One region of the Streptomyces sp. NPDC047028 genome, then DNA from elsewhere that is predicted to be linked to it. Evidence: riboswitches for the same ligand, from Rfam matches in the RefSeq annotation. Region 1 holds a riboswitch; each other region holds the start of a gene.

Region 1 (7,663 bases):
GGCCACGCTGCGCCGGGCCGTCGCGACCACCGCCTCCCAGGCCCGAGCCTCCGACGCCCGCGTCTCTTCGTCTCTCGTGTCCCGCAGCGGTTCAGCCATGCCGTGATCCTCCCAGCCGTCCGGTCCGATCGTCGTACCGCCGAATGAGTGGACCCGTACGAAACGCCGCGAAAATCCGCTCATTGGATGATCAGTCGGCATTCAATGATCCCTCTTGCTCGCTGGACGATGTTTCACCGCCACAGCTGGGGGGACGCATGGCCCGTCATCGCACACCTTCCCGTCGCCGTCCCCGCCGCCGTCTCGGCGTGCTCGCGGTGACCACCTCCGCGCTCACCCTCCTCACCGCCGCCACGGCGACCGCGGTCCCGGCCTGGGGGCCGCCCGCCACGGTCGCGAGCCTGCCCCGGGGCCACGACGTCTCCTCTCACCAGCGCAACGTCGACTGGCCCGAGGCCCGCGCCAACGGATCCCGGTTCGTCTACATCAAGGCGACCGAGTCCACGACGTACCGCAACCCGTACTTCGCCGAGCAGTACGGCGGCGCGGGCGACGCGGGCGTGATCAAGGGCGCGTACCACTTCGCGCGCCCCGACCGGTCCTCGGGCGCCGCGCAGGCCGCCTTCTTCGTGCACAACGGCGGCGACTGGCAGGCCGACGGGCAGACCCTGCCGCCCGCGCTCGACATCGAGTACAACCCGTACGACCCGAAGCACGAGTGCTACGGGCTGAGCCACGGGCAGATGGTCGACTGGATCTGGTCCTTCAGCGACGAGATCAAGCGGGAGACCGGGCGCCGCCCGGTGATCTACACCACCACCCACTGGTGGGACACCTGCACCGGGCGCAGCACCTCCTTCGCCCGCTCGCACGCCCTGTGGATCGCCCGGCACGGCTCGCGGGGTCCGGGCACACTGCCCGCCGGCTGGGCGTACTGGACCTTCTGGCAGTACGACACCAAGGGCGGTCTGCCGGGCGACCAGAACCTCTTCAACGGCTCGCCGAGCCGGCTGCGGACCTTCGCGCGCGGGTGGTGACCGAGGGGCTCGCGGGGCCGGGGCACACACCGGCGCACCACGGAATCACAGGCGGAAGCACGGCCCCCCGTTACCGACATCGCGAGTCCCGGCCCAGTTCACCTTCCGTTCACTCAGATTGCCTACGTTCGACGAGCCAATGACGCTCGAACGATTGCCTGGGTAAATGGAAAGCTTCTCGCTGATCCTCGCGATTGTGGTCGTAACCGCACTTGCGTTCGATTTCACGAACGGTTTCCACGACACCGCCAACGCGATGGCCACCACCATCTCGACCGGTGCCCTCAAGCCCAAGGTCGCGGTCGGCATGTCCGCCGCACTGAACCTTGTAGGCGCTTTCCTCTCCGTGGAGGTCGCCAACACGATCTCCAAGGGTCTCGTCGATGAGAACGGCATCCGTCCCGAGGTCATCTTCGCCGCCCTGGTCGGCGCGATCCTCTGGAACCTGGTGACCTGGCTGGTGGGTCTCCCCTCCAGCTCCTCCCACGCCCTGATGGGCGGCCTGGTCGGCGCCACCGTCGCCTCCGCGGGCTTCGGTGCCGTCCACGGTGACGTGCTCGTCACCAAGGTGCTGCTCCCCGCGGTCGCCGCGCCGGTCGTGGCCGGCATCGCGGCGATGCTCGCCACCCGGCTCTCCTACGGCGTCGGCGGGAACGCCGGCGGCGAGGCCACCCGCAAGGGCTACCGCGCGGGCCAGATCGCCTCCGCCGGCCTGGTCTCCCTCGCCCACGGCACGAACGACGCGCAGAAGACGATGGGCATCATCACCCTCGCGCTCGTCGCGGGCGGTGCCCTCGCCCCCGGTTCCAACCCTCCCACCTGGGTGATCCTGTCCGCCGGCATGGCGATCGCGCTCGGCACCTACATCGGCGGCTGGCGGATCATCCGCACCATGGGCAAGGGCCTCACCGAACTGCAGCCGCAGCAGGGCTTCGCCGCCCAGACCAGCGCGGCCACGGCCATCCTGGCCTCCTCCCACCTCGGCTTCTCCCTCTCCACCACGCACGTCGTCTCCGGCTCGGTGATGGGCGCGGGCCTCGGCCGCAAGGGCGGTGTGGTCCGCTGGTCCACGGCGACCCGCATGGTCGTCGCCTGGGTGCTGACCCTGCCGGCCGCCGCACTGGTCGGGGCGCTCGCCGAGTCCGTGACGGACCTCGGGGACTGGGGCACCGGTGCCGTCGTCGTGTTCCTGGTCGCCTCCAGCGCCGCGATCTGGAAGCGGTCCCGCCGCGAGGTCGTCGACAGCTCCAACGTCAACGATGTCGACGCCGCCGAGGAGCCGGCCGGCGTGGTGACCACCGCCATCGCCATGGTGACCCCGCCCCCGGTGGGCCCGGTCCCCGCCGACCTGACGGCCACGATCCCGGCCCCCGCCGAGACCTCCGCACCGGTCGTCGCTCCGGCGGTGCCGCCGGCCGCCGCCGTCTGACCCGGTCATTCCGGACAACCAAGGAAACGACATGAAGATCGACTGGGCGGCCATCGGATCCGTCTTCGGCGTCAGCCTCGTGGTCACCGTGGGACTGGTGACCCTGTTCACCCTCGGCGTCACCGGCCTGGCCCGCCGCGAGCGGGCCGCGGCCGAGGGCAACTCCGCCGCGCTCGCCGTGACCGGCGCCTACGTCTGCTTCGCGGCCTGCGCGGCGGCGGTGGCGTACGGCCTCTACCTGATCGTCGGCAAGTCCTGACCAGGTCCTGACCGACCGTCTGGAAGGCCCCACCCGGCCGCATGCACCGGGGTGGGGCCTTTCGCATGTCCGAGGAGACACACCGCCGGTGTGGGGATCGGCACACTCTCCCCCCGCAGGTCAACGGCAAGTTGACGGCCGTTCCGGGGGCGTGGTGGACTGCCCGGGCCATGTACGGCGGCAGCAGAGGAAGCCGGTGTGAATCCGGCGCGGTCCCGCCACTGTCACCGGGGTAGCAATCCCCGGGAGCCAGGAACTCTCACCGCCGGTCTCGTCAACCCAGGGCGCGGACACCCTGAGTGAGGACATACCGCCATGCTCGGCTGCCGAACGAGGATTCTTCACCGGCCCTTCGCCGTGCCCGCGGCCGGCTGAGCCGATGGGTGCCGATCGCAGTTACGCGTACGGCGCCGCCGCCGGCCTCCTCGGTGACCTGCTCCTCGGCGACCCGCGCCGCGGGCACCCGGTCGCCGTGTTCGGACGGACGGCCGCGGCCGTGGAGAGCGCGTTGTGGCACGACCACCGGGGCTGGGGCGCGCTGCACACCGCCGTGTGCGCCGGAGGCGCCGTCGCCCTCGGGGCGCTCGCCACACACGCCGTACGCCGCTCCCCCGCCGCCTCCGCGGCCCTGACCGCGGCCGCAACCTGGGCGGTGGTCGGCGGCACGTCGCTCGCCCGGGAGGCGCGGACGATCGGCCGCGCCCTGGAGTCGGATGACGTGGAGGCGGCCCGCGCGCGGCTGCCGCACCTGTGCGGCCGGGACCCGCAGGCCCTGGACGCCGACGGGATCGCGCGGGCCGTGGTCGAGTCGGTCGCCGAGAACACCTCGGACGCGGTCGTGGGCGCCCTGGTGTGGGGAGCGGTCGGCGGAGTGCCGGGCCTGCTCGGCTTCCGGGCCGTCAACACGCTGGACGCGATGGTCGGTCACAAGTCCCCCCGCTTCCGCCGCTTCGGCTGGGCCTCCGCCCGCCTCGACGACCTCGCCGGCTGGCCGGGGGCACGCCTGACCGCCGTACTCGCCACGCTCGCCGGACCCGATCCGCGCGGTGCCGCACGCGCCTGGCGGGCGGACGCGCGCCGGCATCCGAGCCCCAACGCCGGGCCCGTCGAAGCCTCGTTCGCGGGCGCCCTCGGCGTGCGGCTGGGCGGCACCCTCTCCTACGGCGGCCGGGTCGAGCACCGCCCCGTGCTGAACGGCGACGCCGGACGCGCGGTCCGTGTCACCGACGTCGACCGGGCCGTACGGCTCTCCCGCCGGGTCGGCCTCCTCGCGCTCGGCGTGACCGTCGCCGGGCGCCTCCTCCTGAAGGGACGTGGGAAGTGAGCGGGGGTCTCCTCGTCGCCGGCACCACCTCCGACGCCGGCAAGAGCGTCGTGACGGCCGGGATCTGCCGGTGGCTGGTCCGCCAGGGCGTGAAAGTCGCGCCGTTCAAGGGGCAGAACATGTCCCTCAACTCGTTCGTGACCCGCGAGGGCGCGGAGATCGGGCGGGCCCAGGCCATGCAGGCCCAGGCGTGCCGTGTCGAGCCGACCGCGCTGATGAACCCCGTCCTGCTGAAGCCCGGCGGGGAGCGCAGCAGCCAGGTGGTGCTGCTCGGCAAGCCGGTCGGCGAGCTGAGCGCCCGCGGCTACCACGGGGGCAGGCAGCAGCAGTTGCTCGGCACCGTGCTGGACTGCCTGGCCGAGTTGCGGGGCACGTATGACGCGGTGATCTGTGAGGGGGCGGGCAGCCCGGCCGAGATCAATCTGCGGCGGACCGACATCGTCAACATGGGCATCGCGCGCGGCGCGCGGCTCCCCGTCCTCGTCGTCGGCGACATCGACCGGGGCGGCGTCTTCGCCTCCTTCTTCGGCACCGTGGCCCTGCTCTCCCCCGAGGACCAGGAACTGGTCGCCGGTTTCCTGGTGAACAAGTTCCGCGGCGACGTCAGCCTGCTCGAGCCGGGCCTGGACATGCTGCACGGGCTCACCGGGCGGCGCACCTACGGCGTCCTCCCGTACCGGCACGGCCTCGGCATCGACGAGGAGGACGGGCTGCGCGTGTCCCTGCGCGGCACGGTCCGGGAGTCGAACGTCGCCCCGCCGGTCGGCGAGGACGTGCTGCGGGTCGCCGTCTGCGCGGTCCCGCTGATGTCCAACTTCACCGACGTCGACGCCCTCGCCGCAGAACCCGGCGTCGTCGTCCGGTTCGTGGACCGGCCCGAGGAACTGGCCGACGCCGACCTGGTGGTGGTCCCGGGCACGCGCGGGACCGTGCGGGCGCTGGAGTGGCTGCGCGAGCGGGGACTCGCGGACACGCTCGTCCGACGGGCCGCCGAGGGGCGTCCGGTCCTCGGGATCTGCGGCGGCTTCCAGGTGCTCGGCGAGCACATCGAGGACGACGTCGAGTCCCGGGCGGGCGAGGTCGCCGGGCTCGGTGTGCTGCCCGTGCGGGTGCGGTTCGCCCGCGAGAAGACCCTGACCCGGCCGGTGGGCGAGGCCCTCGGCGAGCGGGTCGAGGGCTACGAGATCCACCACGGGATCGCCGAAGTGACCGGCGGTGACCCCTTCTTGGACGGCTGCCGGGTCGGCCAGACCTGGGGCACGCACTGGCACGGCTCGCTGGAGTCGGACGGCTTCCGGCGGGCCTTCCTGCGGGAGGTGGCGGCCGCCGCGGGCCGCCGCTTCGTGCCCGCGCCGGACACCTCGTTCGCCGCGCTGCGCGAGGAGCAGCTCGACCGGCTCGGCGACCTGATCGAACAGCACGCGGACACGGACGCGCTCTGGCGGCTCATCGAGTCGGGCGCGCCGCAAGGACTGCCCTTCATCCCACCGGGAGCGCCCGCATGAGCACAGTGTTGTTGTTGTCGACCGCCGACACCGATCTGCTGGCGGCCCGGGCCTCCGGCGCCGGCTACCGGATCGGCAATCCGACCCGCGTCGACGTCACCGGCGAACTGCCGGCGCTGATCGAGGGCGCGGACCTAGCGGTCGTACGGCTGCTCGGCGGCAAGCGGGCCTGGGAGGACGGGCTGGCCGCGCTGAAGGCGGCCGGCATCCCGACCGTGCTGCTGGGCGGCGAAACGGTCCCGGACGCCGAGCTGATGGCCGAGTCTTCCGTGCCGGCCGGTGTCGTCGCCGAGGCGCTGAGGTACCTGGTGGAGGGCGGCCCGGCGAACCTGCTGGAGCTGTCCCGGTTCCTGTCGGACACCGTGCTGCTGACCGGCGAGGGCTTCGAGGAGCCCCACAAGATGCCGGAGTACGGCCTCCACGGCTCGTACGCCGTGCGGGAGGGGCGCCCGACGGTCGGCGTGCTCTTCTACCGGGCGCACGAGCTGAGCGGCAACACCGGCTTCGTCGACACGCTGTGCGAGGCGATCGAGGCGCAGGGCGCCCACGCCCTGCCCGTGTACTGCGGTTCGCTGCGCGGCGCGGACGCCGGGCTGTACGAGCTGCTGGGCCGGGCCGACGCCCTGGTCGCCACCGTGCTCGCCGCCGGCGGCACCCACGCCTCGCAGGCCTCGGCCGGCGGCGACGAGGGGTCCTGGGACATCGGGGCGCTCGCGGACCTGGACATCCCCGTGCTGCAGGGGCTGTGTCTCACCTCCTCGCGCGACGCCTGGGACGCGTCCGACGCCGCCCTCTCCCCCATGGACGCGGCGATGCAGGTCGCGATCCCGGAGTTCGACGGACGGCTGATCACGGTCCCGTTCTCCTTCAAGGAGCAGGGCCCGGACGACGTGCCCGTGTACGTCGCCGACCCCGAGCGGGCGGCCCGCGTCGCCGGGATCGCCGTCCGGCACGCCCGGCTGAAGCACAAGCCGAACGCCGAGAAGAAGATCGCCCTCGTCTTCACCGCCTACCCGACGAAGCACTCCCGGGTCGGCAACGCGGTCGGCCTGGACACTCCCGCCTCGGCGGTCCGGGTGCTTAACGCCCTGCGCGAGTCCGGCTACTCGCTCACCGAATACCCCTCCGGCGGCGACGAGTTGATCCACCGCCTCATCGAAGCCGGCGGACACGACGTCGAATGGCTGACCGAGGACCAGTTGGCCGCCGCGCCCGCGCGGGTGCCGCTGGCCGACTACCGGGCCTGGTTCGAGCAGCTCGACCCGGAGCTGCGGGACGCGATGACCGAGGCGTGGGGCGAGCCGCCGGGCTCGCTGTACGTCGACGGCGACGACATCGTGCTGGCCTCCCTCCAGTTCGGGAACGTCGTCGTGATGATCCAGCCACCGCGCGGCTTCGGGGAGAACCCGATCGCGATCTACCACGACCCCGACATGCCTCCCTCCCACCACTACATGGCCGCCTACCGCTGGCTCGACAACAGCTTCGGCGCGGACGCGATCGTGCACATGGGCAAGCACGGCACGATGGAGTGGCTGCCCGGCAAGGGGCTCGGGCTGTCGGGCGGCTGCGCCCCGGACGCCGTGCTCGGCGACCTCCCTCTCATCTACCCGTTCATCGTCAACGACCCCGGCGAGGGCACCCAGGCCAAGCGGCGCGGGCACGCCACGGTCGTCGACCACCTCGTCCCGCCGATGGCCCGCGCCGACACCTACGGCGACCTCGCCAAACTGGAGCAACTCCTCGACGAGTACGCCCTGGTGAGCGACCTCGACCCGACGAAGGCACCGGCTGTGCGGGCGCAGATCTGGACGCTGGTGAAGGCGGCCGAGCTGCACCACGACCTGCATGTCGACGAGCAGCCGGGCGACGACGACTTCGACTCGTTCGTCATGCACATCGACGGCTACCTGTGTGAGATCAAGGACGTCCAGATCCGCGACGGCCTGCACATCCTCGGCGGCGGACCGGTCGGCGAGCCGCGCGTGAATCTGGTGCTGGCCGTGCTGCGCGCCGCGCAGGTGTGGGGCGGCCGGGCCAACGCCCTCCCGGGCCTCCGGGCCTCCCTGGCCGCGTACTTCGGCCTGGTGGAGAAGGAGCTGCTGGCCG
Region 2 (7,663 bases), on a different contig from region 1:
CCGGCGTCCTGGGACGCGCTGTCGGCCGGGCTGGCGGACTGCGGTTCGGGGGTCCAGGAGGTGTACGGGGTGGTCATCACCCACCACCACCCCGACCACCACGGCCTGTCGGCGCGGGTGCGGGAGGCCTCGGGGGCGTGGATCGCGCTGCACGCGGCCGACGCGGCGATCGTGCGGCGGACGCGGGAGACGCGGGCCGAGCGCTGGTTCACCTACATGGCGGCCAAGCTCACCGCGGCCGGCGCACCCGAGGAGCACATCGCCCCGCTCCGCTCCCCGCGCAGGCGCACCACCCTGCCCGGCCTCGCCCCCGCCCTGCCGGACCGGGAGATCGTCCCCGGCGACCTCCTCGACCTGCCCGGCCGCCGCCTGCGCGCGATCTGGACCCCGGGCCACACCCCCGGCCACGTCTGCCTGCACCTGGAGGAGCGGCACCCCGCCCGACTGCCGGGCCACGGACGCCTGTTCTCCGGCGACCACCTCCTCCCGGAGATCACCCCGCACATCGGCCTGTACGAGGACCCGGACGACGCGACGGTCACCGACCCCCTCGGCGACTACCTCGACTCCCTCGAACGCGTCGCCCGCCTCTCCCCCGCCGAGGTGCTCCCGGCCCACCAGTACGCCTTCAGCGACGCGCCGGCACGCGTACGGCAGCTTCTCGCCCACCACGAGGACCGGCTCACCGCCCTGCTGGCCCTGCTCTCCACTCCGCACACCCCCTGGCAACTCGCCGAGCGCATGCGGTGGAACCGCCCCTGGGACGACATCCCCTACGGCTCCCGGAACATCGCGGTCTCCGAGGCCGAGGCCCACGTGCGGCACCTGGTGAAACAGGGCCGGGCCGAGCCGGTCGCAGGCAGCGAGCCGGTGAGCTACGTGGCCGTGTGAACCGGGCGGCCTTACCGACCCGGCGGACGGGCGGTGGGCGTCAGGCGGAGGCCGAGGCCGCGGGGTGGGGCGGGTTCACCGTGTGCTCGGCCGTGATGATCATCTCAGCCAGGTCGGCGAGGGTGGTGAGCTGGCGGGCGTTCATCTGCGGCGCCCGGGCGGCGAGCCGGACGAGGCCGCACTCGCGCAGGCGGAGGAGCGGATCCGCCTCGGCCTCCAGGGACTGCAGGACCGGCTGCAACGCCTCGTGCAGCGCCTCCTGTTCGTCCGCGGTGAAGAAGCCGGCCGACAGGCCGAAGTACCTGCGCAGCCGGTCGGCGTGTTCCAGGCTCGGCATGCCGCTCTTGCGCCACTCGCTCAGCCACTGCCGGCTGGTCCCGGCGATCCTGGCCAGTTCGTCCAGCGAGTAGCGCTTGCCGTCGGGACGGCGCCGGGTCTCCCGGATGAAGTCCAGCCGCTGCCGCACCCGTTCGGCCAGTCCCACCTCCGGTGCGCGGCCGCCCCCGAGCAGGTCGACGACGACGCCGACGGGGATGCCGGTCCGGTGCGAGAGGTCGGACACGTCCAGGGCCTCCGGCAGCCGTCCGGGCCGCCCGGTCAGCTCGCCGAGCCGGTCCAGCACGTCGGCCAGCGGGGCGTAGGCGTCACTCACCGAGGTCCCCCCTGGGCGCGTCGTCCGTTCCGTGACTCAAGTGGACGCGAGGCTACCCGGTCCCTCGCCGCGTCACCAGAGAGGCAACACCCCCTGCGCAAGAAGGCAGCAATCGTTGACAGTTGAGGGTGCGGTGGGTGAGGATCACGGCACAGAGAGCAAGATTGATCTGACCCGCCCCGGGTGCCGCCTATGGGGGAGCGGCACCCGGGGTGTATCTCTGTTCGGCTTCTCCCACACGAAGGTGAGGCGCCGATGCCGTCGCCCCTGCTGCTCCTCGGGGCCGGACGTCAGGCCGCGTACGGCGAGTTCCCGCTGGCGCGGATCGCCGCCGTACACCCGGTCGTACTGGTGGGCGCGGCCCCGCCCGCGTGGGCGATCCCCCTCCTGGCCGGTCATCTCGTGGCCGACCCCGACCGGGAGGCGGACACGGCCGCTGTGGTGGCGCGGTTCGCGGCCCGGCACCGGGTCGCCGGGGTCCTGACCTGGTCGCGGGAACACCTGGTCACCGCCGCGCGCCTCGCCGGGCAACTGGGGCTGCCGGGCCTGCCGTACGAGACGGCGACGGCCTGCGCCGACCCGGCCGCGCTGCGCACGCTGCTCGCCCGGCACGGGGTGCCGCCGGCCGGCCGCGACGACCAGGAGGGACCACTGGTCGCCGCCGAGGCCGTCGTCCACGACGAGGACGTCCACATCGTCGCGATCACCCGTACGACCTTGGGGCCGCCGCCCGCACGGCAGCCGCTGCGGCACATCGTGTACGCCCACGACGGCCTGCTGCACAACCCGTTCCTGCGGCAGGCCGTGGAGCGCACCGGCCGGGCACTGGGCCTCACCCACGGTGTCCTGCACGTCGAGCTCCGGGTCACGCCGCGCGGCCCCCGCGTCATCGGTGCCGCCCCGTGCCTGCCCGGCGACCTGATCCCGCTGCTGGTCGAGCGGGCCACCGGCGTCGACCTCGCGCGGGCGGCGGCCGCCGTCGCCACGGGCGGTGCGCCGGACGTGTCCCTGACCCGGCAACGGGCCGCGGCGATCCAGTTCGCCTACCCGGCGGCCACCGGCCGGCTGACCCACCTGGCGCTGGCCCCGGCCGCCGCGCAGGAGCCGTCCGCCGAGCGGATGGTGCTCAGCCGGCAGCCGGGCGGGCTGGTGCGGGCGGCGTCGCACGCCGACGCGAGTGACCGGCTGGCGCACTGGGTGGTGGTGGGGGCGGATCCCGGTGAGTGCGAGGGGGGGTTGCGGGGGTTGGCGGTTCATCTGAGCGCTGCTGTTTCGCCGCCGAGTCGGACGTTCGCGGCGTGACGCTCCGCTGAGGTTGGGTTCGTTCTTGACTGCGGCGCCGTCGTGGCTTGTCGCGCCCACGTGGCGGAGCCGCATATCGATGCAGCCCCGCGCCCCTTTGGGGGCGCTCCCCGACCGCGTGTCTAGAACTTCGCCCGGGATCTGATCAACTCCTCTGCTGGACCGAGCAGTTCGAGTTCTCGCGGGCTCATCGTCGGGTTGGCTGCTCGGCGGTTGCGGGCCTCGGTCAGGACGGGCTCTGTGAGGTCGGAGGGGTCTCTCAGCAAGGACGTGAGGGTGGTGTGGGCCGGGGCGGTGAGGGGGGTGTCGTCCACCGCTACCTGGGCCAGGATGATCGCGGACATGGCCCAGTCCAGGCCGGGTGGGCCGTCCTCGGTGTTGGACCAGTCGATGACGCGGGGGCCGTCGGCCGTGAGGATCACGTTGTCCGGGTGGAGGTCGAGGTGCAGGACCCGTGCGGCCGGATCGTCCGGGTTCCGGCCCGGCAGCGCGTGCAGTTGGCGCAGCAGCCGGGCGAGCAGCGTACCCGCCTCGTCCGGGCCGATCCCGCCGGAGGTGAGGGCGGCGAGCATCGTCGGCCCGGACAGCCGCTCCAGGACCAGGTCGGTGCGGGACGCGGAAGGCCGTACGCGGGGCACCGGATAGCCGTGCTCGCGCACGTACGCCATCACCGCACCCTCTGCGGCCGCGTCCCCCCACCCGCCCCGGTCGCGGCGCAGCACCCACGCGTCGTCTATCTCGTACACGTCCGCCGAGCGGCCCGAGCCGAGCAGTCTCCCCGTCGTCGTCATGGCCGTGACCCTAGTCACCGGGCGGCTGTGCCCACAGCCACTCCTCGAGGTCCGTTCGGCTGCCGGTAAAGTGGCGGCGTCGTCATCACACTCGTACGGGGGGAAGCCGGTGCAATTCCGGCGCTGACCCGCAACCGTGAACCGTCCCCCGGGCGGTGAGCCGGACTGCCTCGTACGGGATTTTGACCGGCTCACGTGCGTCGGCGTTCCGCCGCGCACGGCACCGTCGAGGTTCACGGAGCCGAGCCGCCCGGGGTGTTCCCGTGCGCTGCCCGGCTCTCCGAGGAGAGGCAGTCGCCGATCATGTACGTCCGCCGCAGTGCCGCGGTCCTCGCCGCCGTGGGCGTGATCGCCGCGGCCGGGTCCGCCGCGCCCGCCCTGGCCGCGGGTCCGTCCCCGTCCGCGTCGCCGAAGGTGACGGTCCCGTCCGGCCTGTACGGCACCACCGACCCGACGTACGACGGTGTCTGGCGCCAGTCGCTCACCCTGCTCGCCCAGGACACGCTCGGCTACCGGCCCGCGACCGCGGCCGTCGGCTGGCTCGCGGGGCAGCAGTGCGCGAACGGCGCGTTCGCCGCGTTCCGCGCGGACCCCGGCAAGGCGTGTGACGCCAAGGTGATGGTGGACACCAACAGCACCGCCGTCGCCGTACAGGCGCTCAAGGCGACCGGCGGGCACGGGGCGGCCGTCGAGAAGGCGGCCGGCTGGCTGAAGTCGGTGCAGAACAAGGACGGCGGCTGGGGGTACACGCCCGGCGGGCCCAGTGACGCCAACTCCACGTCCGTCGTCATCGGCGCGCTCGCCGCGGCCGGAGAGGACCCGGGGCAGGTGCGGGCGGGCGGCAAGTCGCCGTACGACCTGCTGGCCACGTTCGCCCTCCCCTGCGAGGGGAAGGGCGGCGGCGCCCTCGCCTACCAGCCCAAGAAGGGCAAGCTCACCGCCAACGCGGACGCCACGGCCGCGGGTGTCGTCGGCGCGCTGGGCAAGGGCTTCGCGGTGAAGGCCGGGGCCGACCGGGGCAAGGCTCCCGCCTGCGCCTCCGGGAAGCCGGCCCCGGCTCGGACCGCGGACAACGGCGCCGCGTACCTCGCGGACGCCGTCGCCAAGACCGGCCACCTCGTTTCGGCCCTGCCCGGCGCCACGGACCAGCCGGACTTCGGCAACACGGCGGACACGGTCGTGGCGCTCGCCGCGGACGGCTACGTCGCGCAGGCCAAGAAGCCGTACGCCTGGCTGGAGAAGAACGCCGGCGCCTGGGCGAAGCAGAGCGGTCCGGCCGCCTACGCCCAGCTGATCCTGACCGCGCACGCGGTCGGCGCCGACCCGGCGGACTTCGGGGGCACGGACCTGGTGAGCGCGCTGAACTCGTCGGGGCCCGCTCCGTGGAAGCAGGCGGCCGCGTCGTCGCACGCCGACGAGAAGAAGAAGTCGGACGACGGTTCCGGCAACAGCGTGTGGTGGATCGTCGGCGTCGGGCTCGTCGGAGGGATCGGCGTGGGCTTCCTGATGAGCGCCCGCCGGAAGCAGCGGCAGCTGTGACCGCCGTCCGCCGTGCCGGGGCCCTGCTGGTCGCCGCGCTGGTGCTGGTCGCCGGCGCGGCGGCCGAGGCGCGGGCCGCGGGCTACCGCTACTGGTCGTTCTGGGAGCGCGCCGACGGGCACTGGACCTATGCCACCGAGGGTCCGTCGACCGCACGCCCCGAGGACGGCGCCGTCGAGGGGTTCCGCTTCGCGGTGAGCCCGGACTCGGCGAGCGCGGTGCGCCCGCGCGGCGCGGCGGACTTCGGGACGATCTGCGCGGGGACGCCCGCCAAGCCGGGGACGAAGCGGGTGGCGTTCGTGCTGGACTTCGGTACGGCCGCGGACGCGCCGTCCGGTGAGCGGCCGCCGCGGGGACGTACCGCGTGCGCGCGGGTGTCCGGCGACGCCACGGCGGCGGAGGCGCTGGCTGCCGTGGCCAAGCCGCTGCGGTACGACACCAACGCCCTGCTGTGCGCGATCGCCGGGTACCCGGCGAAGGGGTGCGGGGAGCAGGTCGCCGCGGGGGACTCTCGTACGACCCCGGCCGCGGGTCACTCGTCCGGCGGACCTTCACTGGGGTTGCCGATCGGCGTCGGAGTGGTCGCCCTGCTCGCGGGCGCGGGGGTGTGGCAGGCACGACGGCGGCGACGCGATGCCGCCTGAGCCCGCACCGGATGCGACCGACCCCGCAGTTCCCCGCGCCCCTGGGGAGGTGACGTCCGCCCTCGGGCGCGGGTCCGCGGGGGCTGAGCGCGCAGTTCCCCGCGCCCCTTCGGAGCACTCCCCGGCCGAGGGCAGCCGCGCCCCTGAGGAGATCACGTCCGCCGTCGAGCGCGAGTCCGTCGGGACTGAGCGCGCAGTTCCCCGCGCCCCTTCGGGGCGCTTTGTAGCCGCGGGCAGGCGTGCCGCTCGGGGCCGCACGGGTGGGCGCGGCGGCACCCTGCGAGCGCCGGTGAGCATAGCGACTCCCGGGTCACGCCGGCGCGCCGCGCAGCTCCATCCCGGGGCCTGGTGGCTCTGGTCCCTCGGGCTCGGGACCGCCGCCACCCGTACCACCAACCCGCTGCTCCTCGCCCTCCTCATAGCCACCGCGGGCTACGTCGTGGCGGCGCACCGCACCCCGAACTCCCCCACCGCCTACACCGCGTTCGCGAAACTCGCCCTCGCCGTGCTCCTCATCCGCCTCCTCTTCGCCACCGCCCTCGGCTCCCCCATCCCCGGCACGCACCCTCTCCTCACACTCCCCGAAGTCCCCCTCCCCCACTGGGCGCAGGGCATCCGCCTCGGCGGCGAGGTCACCGCCGAGGCGCTCCTCTTCGCCGCCTACGACGGCCTCCGCCTCGCCGCCCTCCTGATCTGTGTCGGCGCCGCGAACGCCCTCGCCAACCCGGCCCGCCTCCTGAAGTCCCTCCCCGGCGCCCTGTACGAGACCGGCGTGGCCGTCGTCGTCGCGCTCACCTTCGCCCCGCACCTCATCGCCGACGTCCAGCGGCTGCGCGCCGCCCGCCGGCTGCGCGGCCGGCCGGACCGGGGCCTCAGGGGCCTGCTCCAGGTCGGGCTGCCGGTCCTGGAGGGCGCGCTGGAGCGCTCGGTCGCGCTGGCCGCCGCGATGGACGCCCGGGGTTACGGCCGTACCGCCGAGGTCCCCGCCCCGGTGCGCCGTACGACGGCCGCCCTCACCCTCGGCGGCCTGATCGGCGTGTGCGCGGGCACGTACGGACTGCTCACCGCGGCGGGCGGCACGTACGGCGTCCCGGTGCTGCTGGCCGGGGTCGTAGCCGCGCTCGCGGGGCTGCGTCTCGGCGGCCGGCGCTCCCCGCGCACCCGGTACCGGCCCGACCGGTGGGACGCGCGCGCCTGGCTGGTGGCCGGCTCGGGCGCCGCCGTCGCCGCGGCTCTCACGCTCGCCTCGGTGCGGGACCCGGAGGCGCTGCACCCCGGTGTCGTACCGCTCGTCGCGCCGACGCTGCCACTGTGGCCGGCCGCGGCCGTGCTGCTGGGCCTGCTGCCCGCGTTCATCGTTCCCGCCAGGTCCCCCGAGGAGCCGTCGTGATCCGGTTCGAGGATGTCAGCGTCACGTACGAGGGGTCGGCCGAACCGGCTGTCAGCGGCGTGGACTTCGAGGTGCCGGAGGGTGAACTCGTGCTGCTCGTCGGCCCGTCGGGAGTCGGCAAGTCGACGGTGCTGGGCGCGGTCAGCGGTCTGGTCCCGCACTTCACCGGCGGCACCCTGAGCGGCCGCGTCACGGTGGCCGGCCGGGACACCCGCACCCACAAGCCGCGCGAACTCGCCGACGTGGTGGGCACGGTGGGCCAGGATCCGCTCGCGCACTTCGTGACGGACGTGGTGGAGGACGAACTCGCCTACGGCATGGAGTCGTTGGGGCTCGCCCCGGCCGTGATGCGGCGCCGCGTGGAGGAGACCCTGGACCTGCTGGGGCTGGCCGGCCTGCGGGACCGTCCCATCGCCACGCTCTCCGGCGGCCAGCGGCAGCGGGTCGCGATCGG
Region 3 (7,663 bases), on a different contig from region 1:
CTGCGGTCCGGGTCCAGTTCGGCCGGGGGGAGGTGTGGGAGGTCCTCCAGCGCGGCCGGGCGACGGTCGGCGAGTCCGAACCGGTGATCGAACAGGGACGGGCCGAGACCGAAGGTGATGGTGAGGTTGGCGGGGGCCAGTCCGTGGGCCTCGCCCGTGTCGGCCGGCGGGGCGCCGAGGTTGGTGTTGACGCCCGGCACCGGGTGGCCCTGGGTCATCGCCGCCGCCGCCGCGGTCCAGGTCTTGAGCAGTGCCTTCAGTGCGGCCCTGTTCTCCTTGACGCTTGCGTCGACCGTCAGGTCGTAGGCGGCGAAGGCGAGCCGGTTCTGGGTCGGGGTGGCGATGCCGGCCTGGCGGGTGCCGTAGAACGGCACCCGGTCCGCGGGCGGGGCGGAGGAGGACTCGTGCCGGCAGCCGGTCAGGGTGGCCGACGCCGCCCCGCCGGCCAGGGCCGCCCCGCCGAGGGCGAAGAGCCCTCGGCGGGAGTGGTGGCGCTCGGCCATCAGCTGTTCACCTTCGCGGCGACCTGGGACAAGGGTTCGGCGAGGCCGTCGACCTTCTGGGTGAGCACGCGCCGCTTGGCCGTGCCGACCGTGGAGTAGTCCACGTATCCGCTGCCCTTCTTGTACGGCTTGAGCGCGTCGAGCACCTGGCCGTACTGCTGCGTGACCTTGTCCGCCAGCTTCGGGTCGATCTTCTCCAGCGCGGGCTTGAGCAGGTCGAACGCCTTCTCGCCACCGACGACGTTGGCCTCGAAGTCGGACAGGTCGGTGTGGCTGTAGCGGTCCTCCTCGCCGGTGATCTTGCTGGAGGCGACCTCGTTGAGCAGATCGGTGGCACCGTTGGCGAGCTGGGCCGGCTGGTAGGAGGTCTTGGCCACCAGCGTCTTGAGCCGGGCCACGTCGGCGTCGAGCTTGTCGGCGAGCGGGGCCGTGCCCTTCAGCGACTTGTCCTGCCACAGCGCCTTCTCCAGGCGGTGGAAGCCGGTCCACTTGGACTGGTCGGTGACGTCGTTGACGCGGGCGTCGATGTCCGGGTCGAGGTCGCCGAAGCTCTCCGCGACCGGTTCGACCTCCTCGTAGTAGTAACGGGCGGGCGCGAACGCCTGCTCGGCCTTCGCGATGTCGCCGGAGCGGACCGCGTCGGTGAACTTCTTCGTGGCCGGCACCAGCTTGTCGACCTCGCCGATGACATAGGTCTTGTAGCCGCTGACGGCCTGTTCCAGATCGGCCTTGACCGCGGGGTCCTGCGAGGCCTTGCCCGCCGATCCGCTGACCGTGAAGGCGGTCTTCTCCGTCTTGGCGTTCGGGCAGTACACCTGGTACTTGCCGCCGTCCAGGTGCAGCGAGAAGGTGCCGGACAGGCCCGGGGAGAGGTTCTCCTTCTCCCCCATGATGATGTCGTCGCGCAGCAGTTCGGCCTCGGAGACCTTGTTGGCGTGGGTGTTCTTCACCGTGAAGGTCACGGGCCCCGCGGCCACGGACTTCGGGGAGACGTGGCAGCCGTTGTCGTCGAGTTCGACGGAGACCTTGGCGGCGCCGGCGGGGGCACTGTCCGTCTTGTTCTTGGCGCATCCAGTGGCGACGAGTCCGGCGACGGCGAGCACACCGGTGACTCGCAGGACGCGTGGCGTGATGGATCTGTGCATGGGACAGTGCTCCCTCGAGCTAGAGGTGATTCAGAAGGACCCGGGGGTAGGGGGTCGTTCGGGGGAAAGGGGAAAGGGGAAAAGTGACCGGGGGTGGGGCGGACGGCCCCGCCGGACGGCCGGACCGTCAGGCGTGTCCGGTGATCTCGGCGGCCACGGGAGCGCCCTGGGCCGGGCGCCGGGAACCCCGGCGCGGCCAGGCGATGTAGGCGAACATCGGCACCGCGTACACCAGCCAGGCCGTCACTTCGGCGACGACCGGCCGCGGCTGCACGCCCAGCACGCCGGTGAGCAGGGAGGACAGCACGGTGCCCGGACGCACCAGCCAGTTCAGGTCCAGGGCCTGTGCCTGACCGGCGTTCAGCCACCCCGCCTCGTGGGCGGTGTGCATGACCGTCATCGTCAGTCCCGCCGCGACCAGGACCAGGACCAGACCGGTGATCTTGAAGAACCGGCCGAGGTTGAGGCGGACTCCGCCGCGGTAGATGCCGTATCCGACCACGACCGCGATCAGGATGCCGATCAGCGCACCGGTGGTGCCGCTCGCGACGCTGGTGCTGTTCTGGATGACGGAGATGAGGAACACCGCCGTCTCGAAGCCCTCCCGCAGCACCGCGAGGAAGGCCATGGCCACCAGGGCGCGCGCGGACCCCTGGGCCAGAGCGTGGGCGGTCTGGGTCTCCAGTTCCTTCTTCATGCCCCGGGCGTGCCGGTTCATCCAGAGGATCATGAAGGTGACCATGACGACGGCGAACGCGCCGATCACGGTCTCCAGCGCCTCCTGTTGGCGCTGCGGCAGTTCACGGGAGAGCGTGATCAGCCCGACCCCGATCAGCAGACAGAGAACGACCGCGGCCGCGACGCCGATCCACACCTGTCGCAGCGCGTCACGGCGGCCGCTGCTGCCCAGGAACGCCGCGATGATGCCGACGATGAGCGACGCCTCAAGGCCCTCTCTCAAGCCGATCACAAGAGTGGGGATCACGGGGACATTCCTTCCGGGCAGCGGTCGAACCGGTTCGAGATTAAGCCCCCCGCATACAAGCTAAGGTTAGCCTTACCTAAAGATATGGCAATGCGATGAACCTTCCGGCCCGAATGATGCGAGATCGCCCCCCCCCAGACACTCCATGAGGGTGTACGGCCTGGATAGAACTTAGGTTAGCCTCACCTTCATGAGCACCCTTCTGCTGGCCGCGGACACGGCCGGATACACGCTGCCCACCACCTGGCGAGCCCTGACCAAGACGGGCTACTTCCTCGGCCTGAGCGGGACCATCGGCGGCCTCGTCACCTATGCGACCACGGTCCGCCCCACGCTCAGGAGGACACCGGACACCGACGACGCCTCCCTGCTGCGTCACCGCTCGTCGGTCTGGTTCGCCTGGTCCGGCGTGGTTCTCCTGGTGGCCGGATACTTCCAGCTCGCCGCTCGGGTGGCCCGCAACGGCCGAGGAATGCCGTTCGGCCACGCCCTCGCGCCAAGACCCATATGGCAGTTCCTCAGAGCCCCCGCCGACGACGGCACCTGGATCGCACAGGGCACCCTCTTCCTGGTGCAGAACCTCGTCCTCCTGGCGACCGCGATCCTCCTCATGACCCTGTTCACACGCGCCGCCCGCCGCCGCGTCGACCCCGTGGCCCTCACCGCTCTGCCCCTCGCCCTCGCGGTGACACTGATCGGCGCGGTCCCGGCCACCGTCCCGCTCAAGGCCGACGAGGTGCTGGACCTGGTCCTGACCCAGACCCACATCATCAGCGGCACCGTCTGGCTCGGCGGCCTGGCCCTCCTCAGCGTCCTCGCCGGCGCCCGCCGCCGTCTGAGCCCGGACGCGGGCCTGCTCTGGGCCGACCTGTGGCGCCGCTTCAGCCTCGTCGCGATGATCTGCGTCGCCGCCGTCGTCGTCTCCGGCCTGTGGATGAGCTGGAAGCACGTCGGCGCCGTCAGCCAGTTGTGGACGACCGGCTACGGCCTCGCCCTGCTCGTGAAGATCAACCTCGTCCTCGGCATGGTCACCGCGGGCGCCTTCAACCAGTTCTGGCTCATGCCCCGCATGGCCCAGGCCCGCCGAACCGGCGAGAACGCCTCCCTGCTCCACCTGACACTCCGGCACTTCCCCAAGGTCGTCTGGGGAGAAGTCGCCCTCGGCCTGGCCGTCCTCGTCGTCGTCCCCTTCCTCAGCGGCTCCGCCCGCAAGGAAGCCGGCGGCGCCCCGGCCGAACCCTCCGCGGGCGTCTACACCGCGGGCCTGGCACTCGCCCTCGCCCTCGCCGTCTCCCTCTACGCCACGGCCCGCGCGTCCGACGCCCTCTCACGCCGGACACCCACTCCCGACCCCGCCTGACACACGGAGCCCTCGCACGATCGATCGCGGGCGGCACCCGACGCTCGTCCGGCATCATGCCTGCACCGGCAGGGCGAGAATCGCGGACAGCCGCCCTTGCGTGGATGCTACGTTCGCGGAACATCGACTCACGGCCATCGCCCCGGACCGGCGTACGTGCGTGCCGCTCGCGGGGCGGGCCAGCACGCCCATGACACCGACCGCAGGAGCAACCTCGTCGCCAGCCGCGTCACCCTCGTCTCGCCCGCCACGAGCCCGTCGCTGCGGCAGGCCCGCTTCTACGACGGCGACTCGGTCGACGGCATCGGGCGGCGGGCGCACATGCGGCGGCGGGATCACTGCCCATCCCCGCACATGTCATCGTGTCGCCGAGTGCGCGTTGCCGGGAGACGGCGGCCGCGTGCGGGCTTCGACGGCGTGGAGACACCGGAGCTGGGCGGCCTGGACGTGGGCCGCTGGCGAGGCCGCACCCTCGACGCGGTGGCAGCGGCCGAGCCGGAGACCCTGGGAGAAGCTGTGTCCACCAGTGCCCTGACCCACCACGTCCGCGTTCTCGCTGACCTGGGCGACCGTCACGACGAGATTCTCACGCCCGCCGCCCTGGACTTCCTGGGCCGCCTGGCCGCAGCCTTCGGCACCCGCCGGAACGACCTGATGAGAGAGCGCCGCCGGCAGGTCCTGCGCCTGGCATCGGGCTCCCCCCTCGACTTCCCGATCGTCACCACCGCCATCCGTGCCGACCCGTCCTGGCGAGTCGCACCACCGGCACCCGGGCTGACCGACCGCCGCGTCGAGATCACCGGCCCTCCGGACCGCCGGATGACGGTCAACGCCCTCAACTCCGGGGCCAAGGTCTGGATGGCCGACTTCGAGGACGCCACCGCACCCACCTGGAAGCCGTCGTGGAGAACACGGACGCCAAGACGGAGGTGTTCGCCGCTCTCGACGAGATCGTCGAGGATCCCGCCGCCGTCCTCGCCAGCAATACCTTGTCCCTCCCGATCATGCGGCTCGGCATGGCGACAAGCCGCGCGGACAGGGTCGTGGGACTGCACTTCTTCAACCCCGTCCCCGTGCTGCCCCTGGTCGAGGTCGTGACCTCGCTGCACACATCGGCCGACACGACCGCCGCGGTCGAGGACTTCGCGGCCCGCGTGCTCGGCAAAACCGTCATCCGGTCCCGGGACCGGGCCGGCTTCGTCGTCAACGCGCTGCTCATCCCCTACGTTCTGTCGGCGATCCGCATGGCGGAGTCCGGCTTCGCCACGGCCGCCGACATCGACACGGGCATGGAGCTGGGCTGCGCTCACCCGATGGGCCCACCGAGGCTCACTGATCTGATCGGGTTGGACACCGTCGCCTCGATCGCCGAATCGCTTGACGACGAGTTCAGGGAGCCGCTCTACGCTCCGCCGCCGCTGCTCCAGCGGATGGTGGAGGCGGGACTGCTCGGCAGGAAGACCGGCCGGGGGTTCCACAGCCACGACCGGGGCTGAGGACCTGGTAGGACGCGGGCTGAGGGGCCCGCACCGCCGCAGGGATGAAGGTCCCCACGCGGCGTGACAGGGGAAGGGCGGGAAGCGCGCGTGCGGCGGGCTTCCCACCCTGTGGACCGCACGGCGCGATGTGGGCCGCCTCACCGTCCAGATGACGGACGTCCCGCTCTCTTCTCTGACGTTGACCCCGTAGGCTGGCCGGTGCAGCTGGTTCGCCCCGTCCGCCAGGCGGGATGCGTCGTAAGAGGGAACCCGGTGGGAATCCGGGACTGCCCCGCAGCGGTGAGCGGGAACGACCGCCGTCATACGCACTGGGTCCGAGGAGGGCCTGGGAAGCGACGGCCAGTAGGTGTCTCGTACGACTTCGTACGACGAGGCGTGCCCGCGAGTCCGAAGACCTGCCAACTGCCCGTGTGCGAACCACTCGTGCGCGGACATCCCGGTGACCTCGAGGGCGGGTCGGCGAACACACCGAACGGACGGCCGTCGGCCGACACCGTCCGGCATGTTGTTCCTTCGCGCTCTCGTCCCCTCTCCGGGATCTCAGGGATTCATCTCGCGAAGGAGATCTCCGTGACCACCAAGCCCGCGGCAGCACGGGCCACCGTGTACGGCTACCCCCGCCAGGGACAGGGCCGGGAACTGAAGAAGGCGATCGAGGGCTACTGGAAGGGCCGCGTCACCGCTGACGCCCTCCGTGCCACCGCCGCCGACCTGCGCCGTACGAACTGGCAGCAGCTCTCCGAGGCCGGCATCCACGAGGTGCCCACCGGCGACTTCTCGTACTACGACCATGTCCTGGACACCAGCGTCATGGTCGGCGCGATCCCCGCACGCCATCGGGACGCGGTGGCCGCCGATCCGCTCGACGGCTACTTCGCCATGGCCCGCGGAACACAGGACGTCGCACCGCTGGAGATGACCAAGTGGTTCGACACCAACTACCACTACCTGGTCCCCGAACTCGGCCCCGACACCGTGTTCGCCGCCGACGCAACCAAGCAGGTCACCGAGCTCAAGGAAGCCCTGGCACTGGGACTCACCGCCCGGCCGGTGCTGGTCGGTCCGGTCACCTACCTCCTCCTGGCCAAGCCCGCACCCGGCGTACCGGCCGGCTTCGAGCCGCTCACCCTGCTGGACCGCCTGCTGCCGGTGTACGCCGAAGTCCTCGCCGACCTCCGCGCCGCGGGCGCAGCGTGGGCCCAGCTGGACGAGCCCGCCCTCGTCCAGGACCGCACCCCGGCCGAACTCAACGCCGTCACCCGCGCCTACCGTGACCTCGGCGCCCTCACCGACCGGCCCAAGCTGCTGGTCGCGTCCTACTTCGACCGGCTCGGCGATGCCCTGCCGGTACTCGCCAAAGCCCCGGTCGACGGCCTGGCCCTGGACTTCACCGAGGCCGCCGCCGCCAACCTGGACGACCTCGCCGCCGTCGGCGGCCTGCCCGGCAAGCGCCTGGTGGCCGGCGTCGTCAACGGCCGCAACATCTGGGTCAACGACCTGGCCACATCCCTGTCCACGCTGGGCACCCTGCTCGGACTGGCCGACCGCGTCGACGTCTCCGCATCCTGCTCCCTGCTGCACGTCCCGCTCGACGCCACCGCGGAACGGGACATCGAGCCGCAGATCCTGCGCTGGCTCGCCTTCGCAAAGCAGAAGACGCGCGAGGTCGTCACCCTCGCCAGGGGCCTCTCCCAGGGCACCGGCACGATCACCGCCGAACTGGCCGCCAACCGTGCCGACCTCGCCTCCCGAGCGGGCTCGCCCATCACCCACGACGAGGCCGTGCGCTCCCGCGCCGCCGCGGTCACCGACGCCGACGCCCGCCGCTCCCAGCCCTACGGCGAACGCACCGCGGCCCAGCGCGCCCACCTCCGCCTGCCCCTCCTCCCGACCACGACCATCGGGTCCTTCCCGCAGACCGGCGAGCTGCGCGCGGCACGCGCCGACCTGCGCGCCGGCCGCATCGACATGACCGGCTACGAGGAACGGATCAAGGCGGAGATCCACGAGGTGATCACCTTCCAGGAGAAGACCGGCCTGGACGTCCTCGTGCACGGCGAGGCCGAACGCAACGACATGGTCCAGTACTTCGCCGAGCAGCTCACCGGCTACCTCGCCACCCAGCACGGCTGGGTCCAGTCCTACGGCACCCGCTACGTCCGCCCACCGAT

Evidence for each region. Region 1 has a riboswitch for cobalamin ahead of ABZ854_RS10305 (cobalamin biosynthesis protein). Riboswitches for the same ligand answer to the same signal wherever they lie in the genome.
Region 2: another riboswitch for cobalamin. It lies ahead of ABZ854_RS18290 (prenyltransferase/squalene oxidase repeat-containing protein); the one in region 1 lies ahead of ABZ854_RS10305 (cobalamin biosynthesis protein).
Region 3: another riboswitch for cobalamin. It lies ahead of metE (5-methyltetrahydropteroyltriglutamate--homocysteine S-methyltransferase); the one in region 1 lies ahead of ABZ854_RS10305 (cobalamin biosynthesis protein).

Annotation. Positions count from the first base shown of each region.
Region 1 covers NZ_JBEYVS010000008.1:152,325-159,987, reverse strand. The annotation lists gene ABZ854_RS10325 (class II aldolase/adducin family protein) at 1-99, opposite strand, end outside; gene ABZ854_RS10320 (lysozyme) at 258-1,037, shown strand; gene ABZ854_RS10315 (inorganic phosphate transporter) at 1,204-2,466, shown strand; gene ABZ854_RS10310 (hypothetical protein) at 2,498-2,725, shown strand; cobalamin riboswitch at 2,863-3,005, shown strand; gene ABZ854_RS10305 (cobalamin biosynthesis protein) at 3,105-4,049, shown strand; gene ABZ854_RS10300 (cobyric acid synthase) at 4,046-5,554, shown strand; gene cobN (cobaltochelatase subunit CobN) at 5,551-7,663, shown strand, end outside.
Region 2 covers NZ_JBEYVS010000018.1:139,605-147,267, reverse strand. The annotation lists gene ABZ854_RS18310 (MBL fold metallo-hydrolase) at 1-891, shown strand, start outside; gene ABZ854_RS18305 (XRE family transcriptional regulator) at 932-1,543, opposite strand; gene ABZ854_RS18300 (hypothetical protein) at 1,799-2,845, shown strand; gene ABZ854_RS18295 (aminoglycoside phosphotransferase family protein) at 2,968-3,636, opposite strand; cobalamin riboswitch at 3,696-3,824, shown strand; gene ABZ854_RS18290 (prenyltransferase/squalene oxidase repeat-containing protein) at 3,940-5,175, shown strand; gene ABZ854_RS18285 (SCO2322 family protein) at 5,172-5,819, shown strand; gene ABZ854_RS18280 (CbiQ family ECF transporter T component) at 6,097-7,209, shown strand; gene ABZ854_RS18275 (ATP-binding cassette domain-containing protein) at 7,206-7,663, shown strand, end outside.
Region 3 covers NZ_JBEYVS010000057.1:25,234-32,896, forward strand. The annotation lists gene efeB (iron uptake transporter deferrochelatase/peroxidase subunit) at 1-503, opposite strand, end outside; gene efeO (iron uptake system protein EfeO) at 503-1,648, opposite strand; gene efeU (iron uptake transporter permease EfeU) at 1,776-2,633, opposite strand; gene ABZ854_RS33200 (CopD family protein) at 2,824-3,993, shown strand; gene ABZ854_RS33205 (hypothetical protein) at 4,351-4,569, opposite strand; partial or broken gene ABZ854_RS33210 (malate synthase A) at 4,510-4,887, shown strand; partial or broken gene ABZ854_RS33215 (3-hydroxybutyryl-CoA dehydrogenase) at 4,884-5,489, shown strand; cobalamin riboswitch at 5,681-5,910, shown strand; gene metE (5-methyltetrahydropteroyltriglutamate--homocysteine S-methyltransferase) at 6,063-7,663, shown strand, end outside.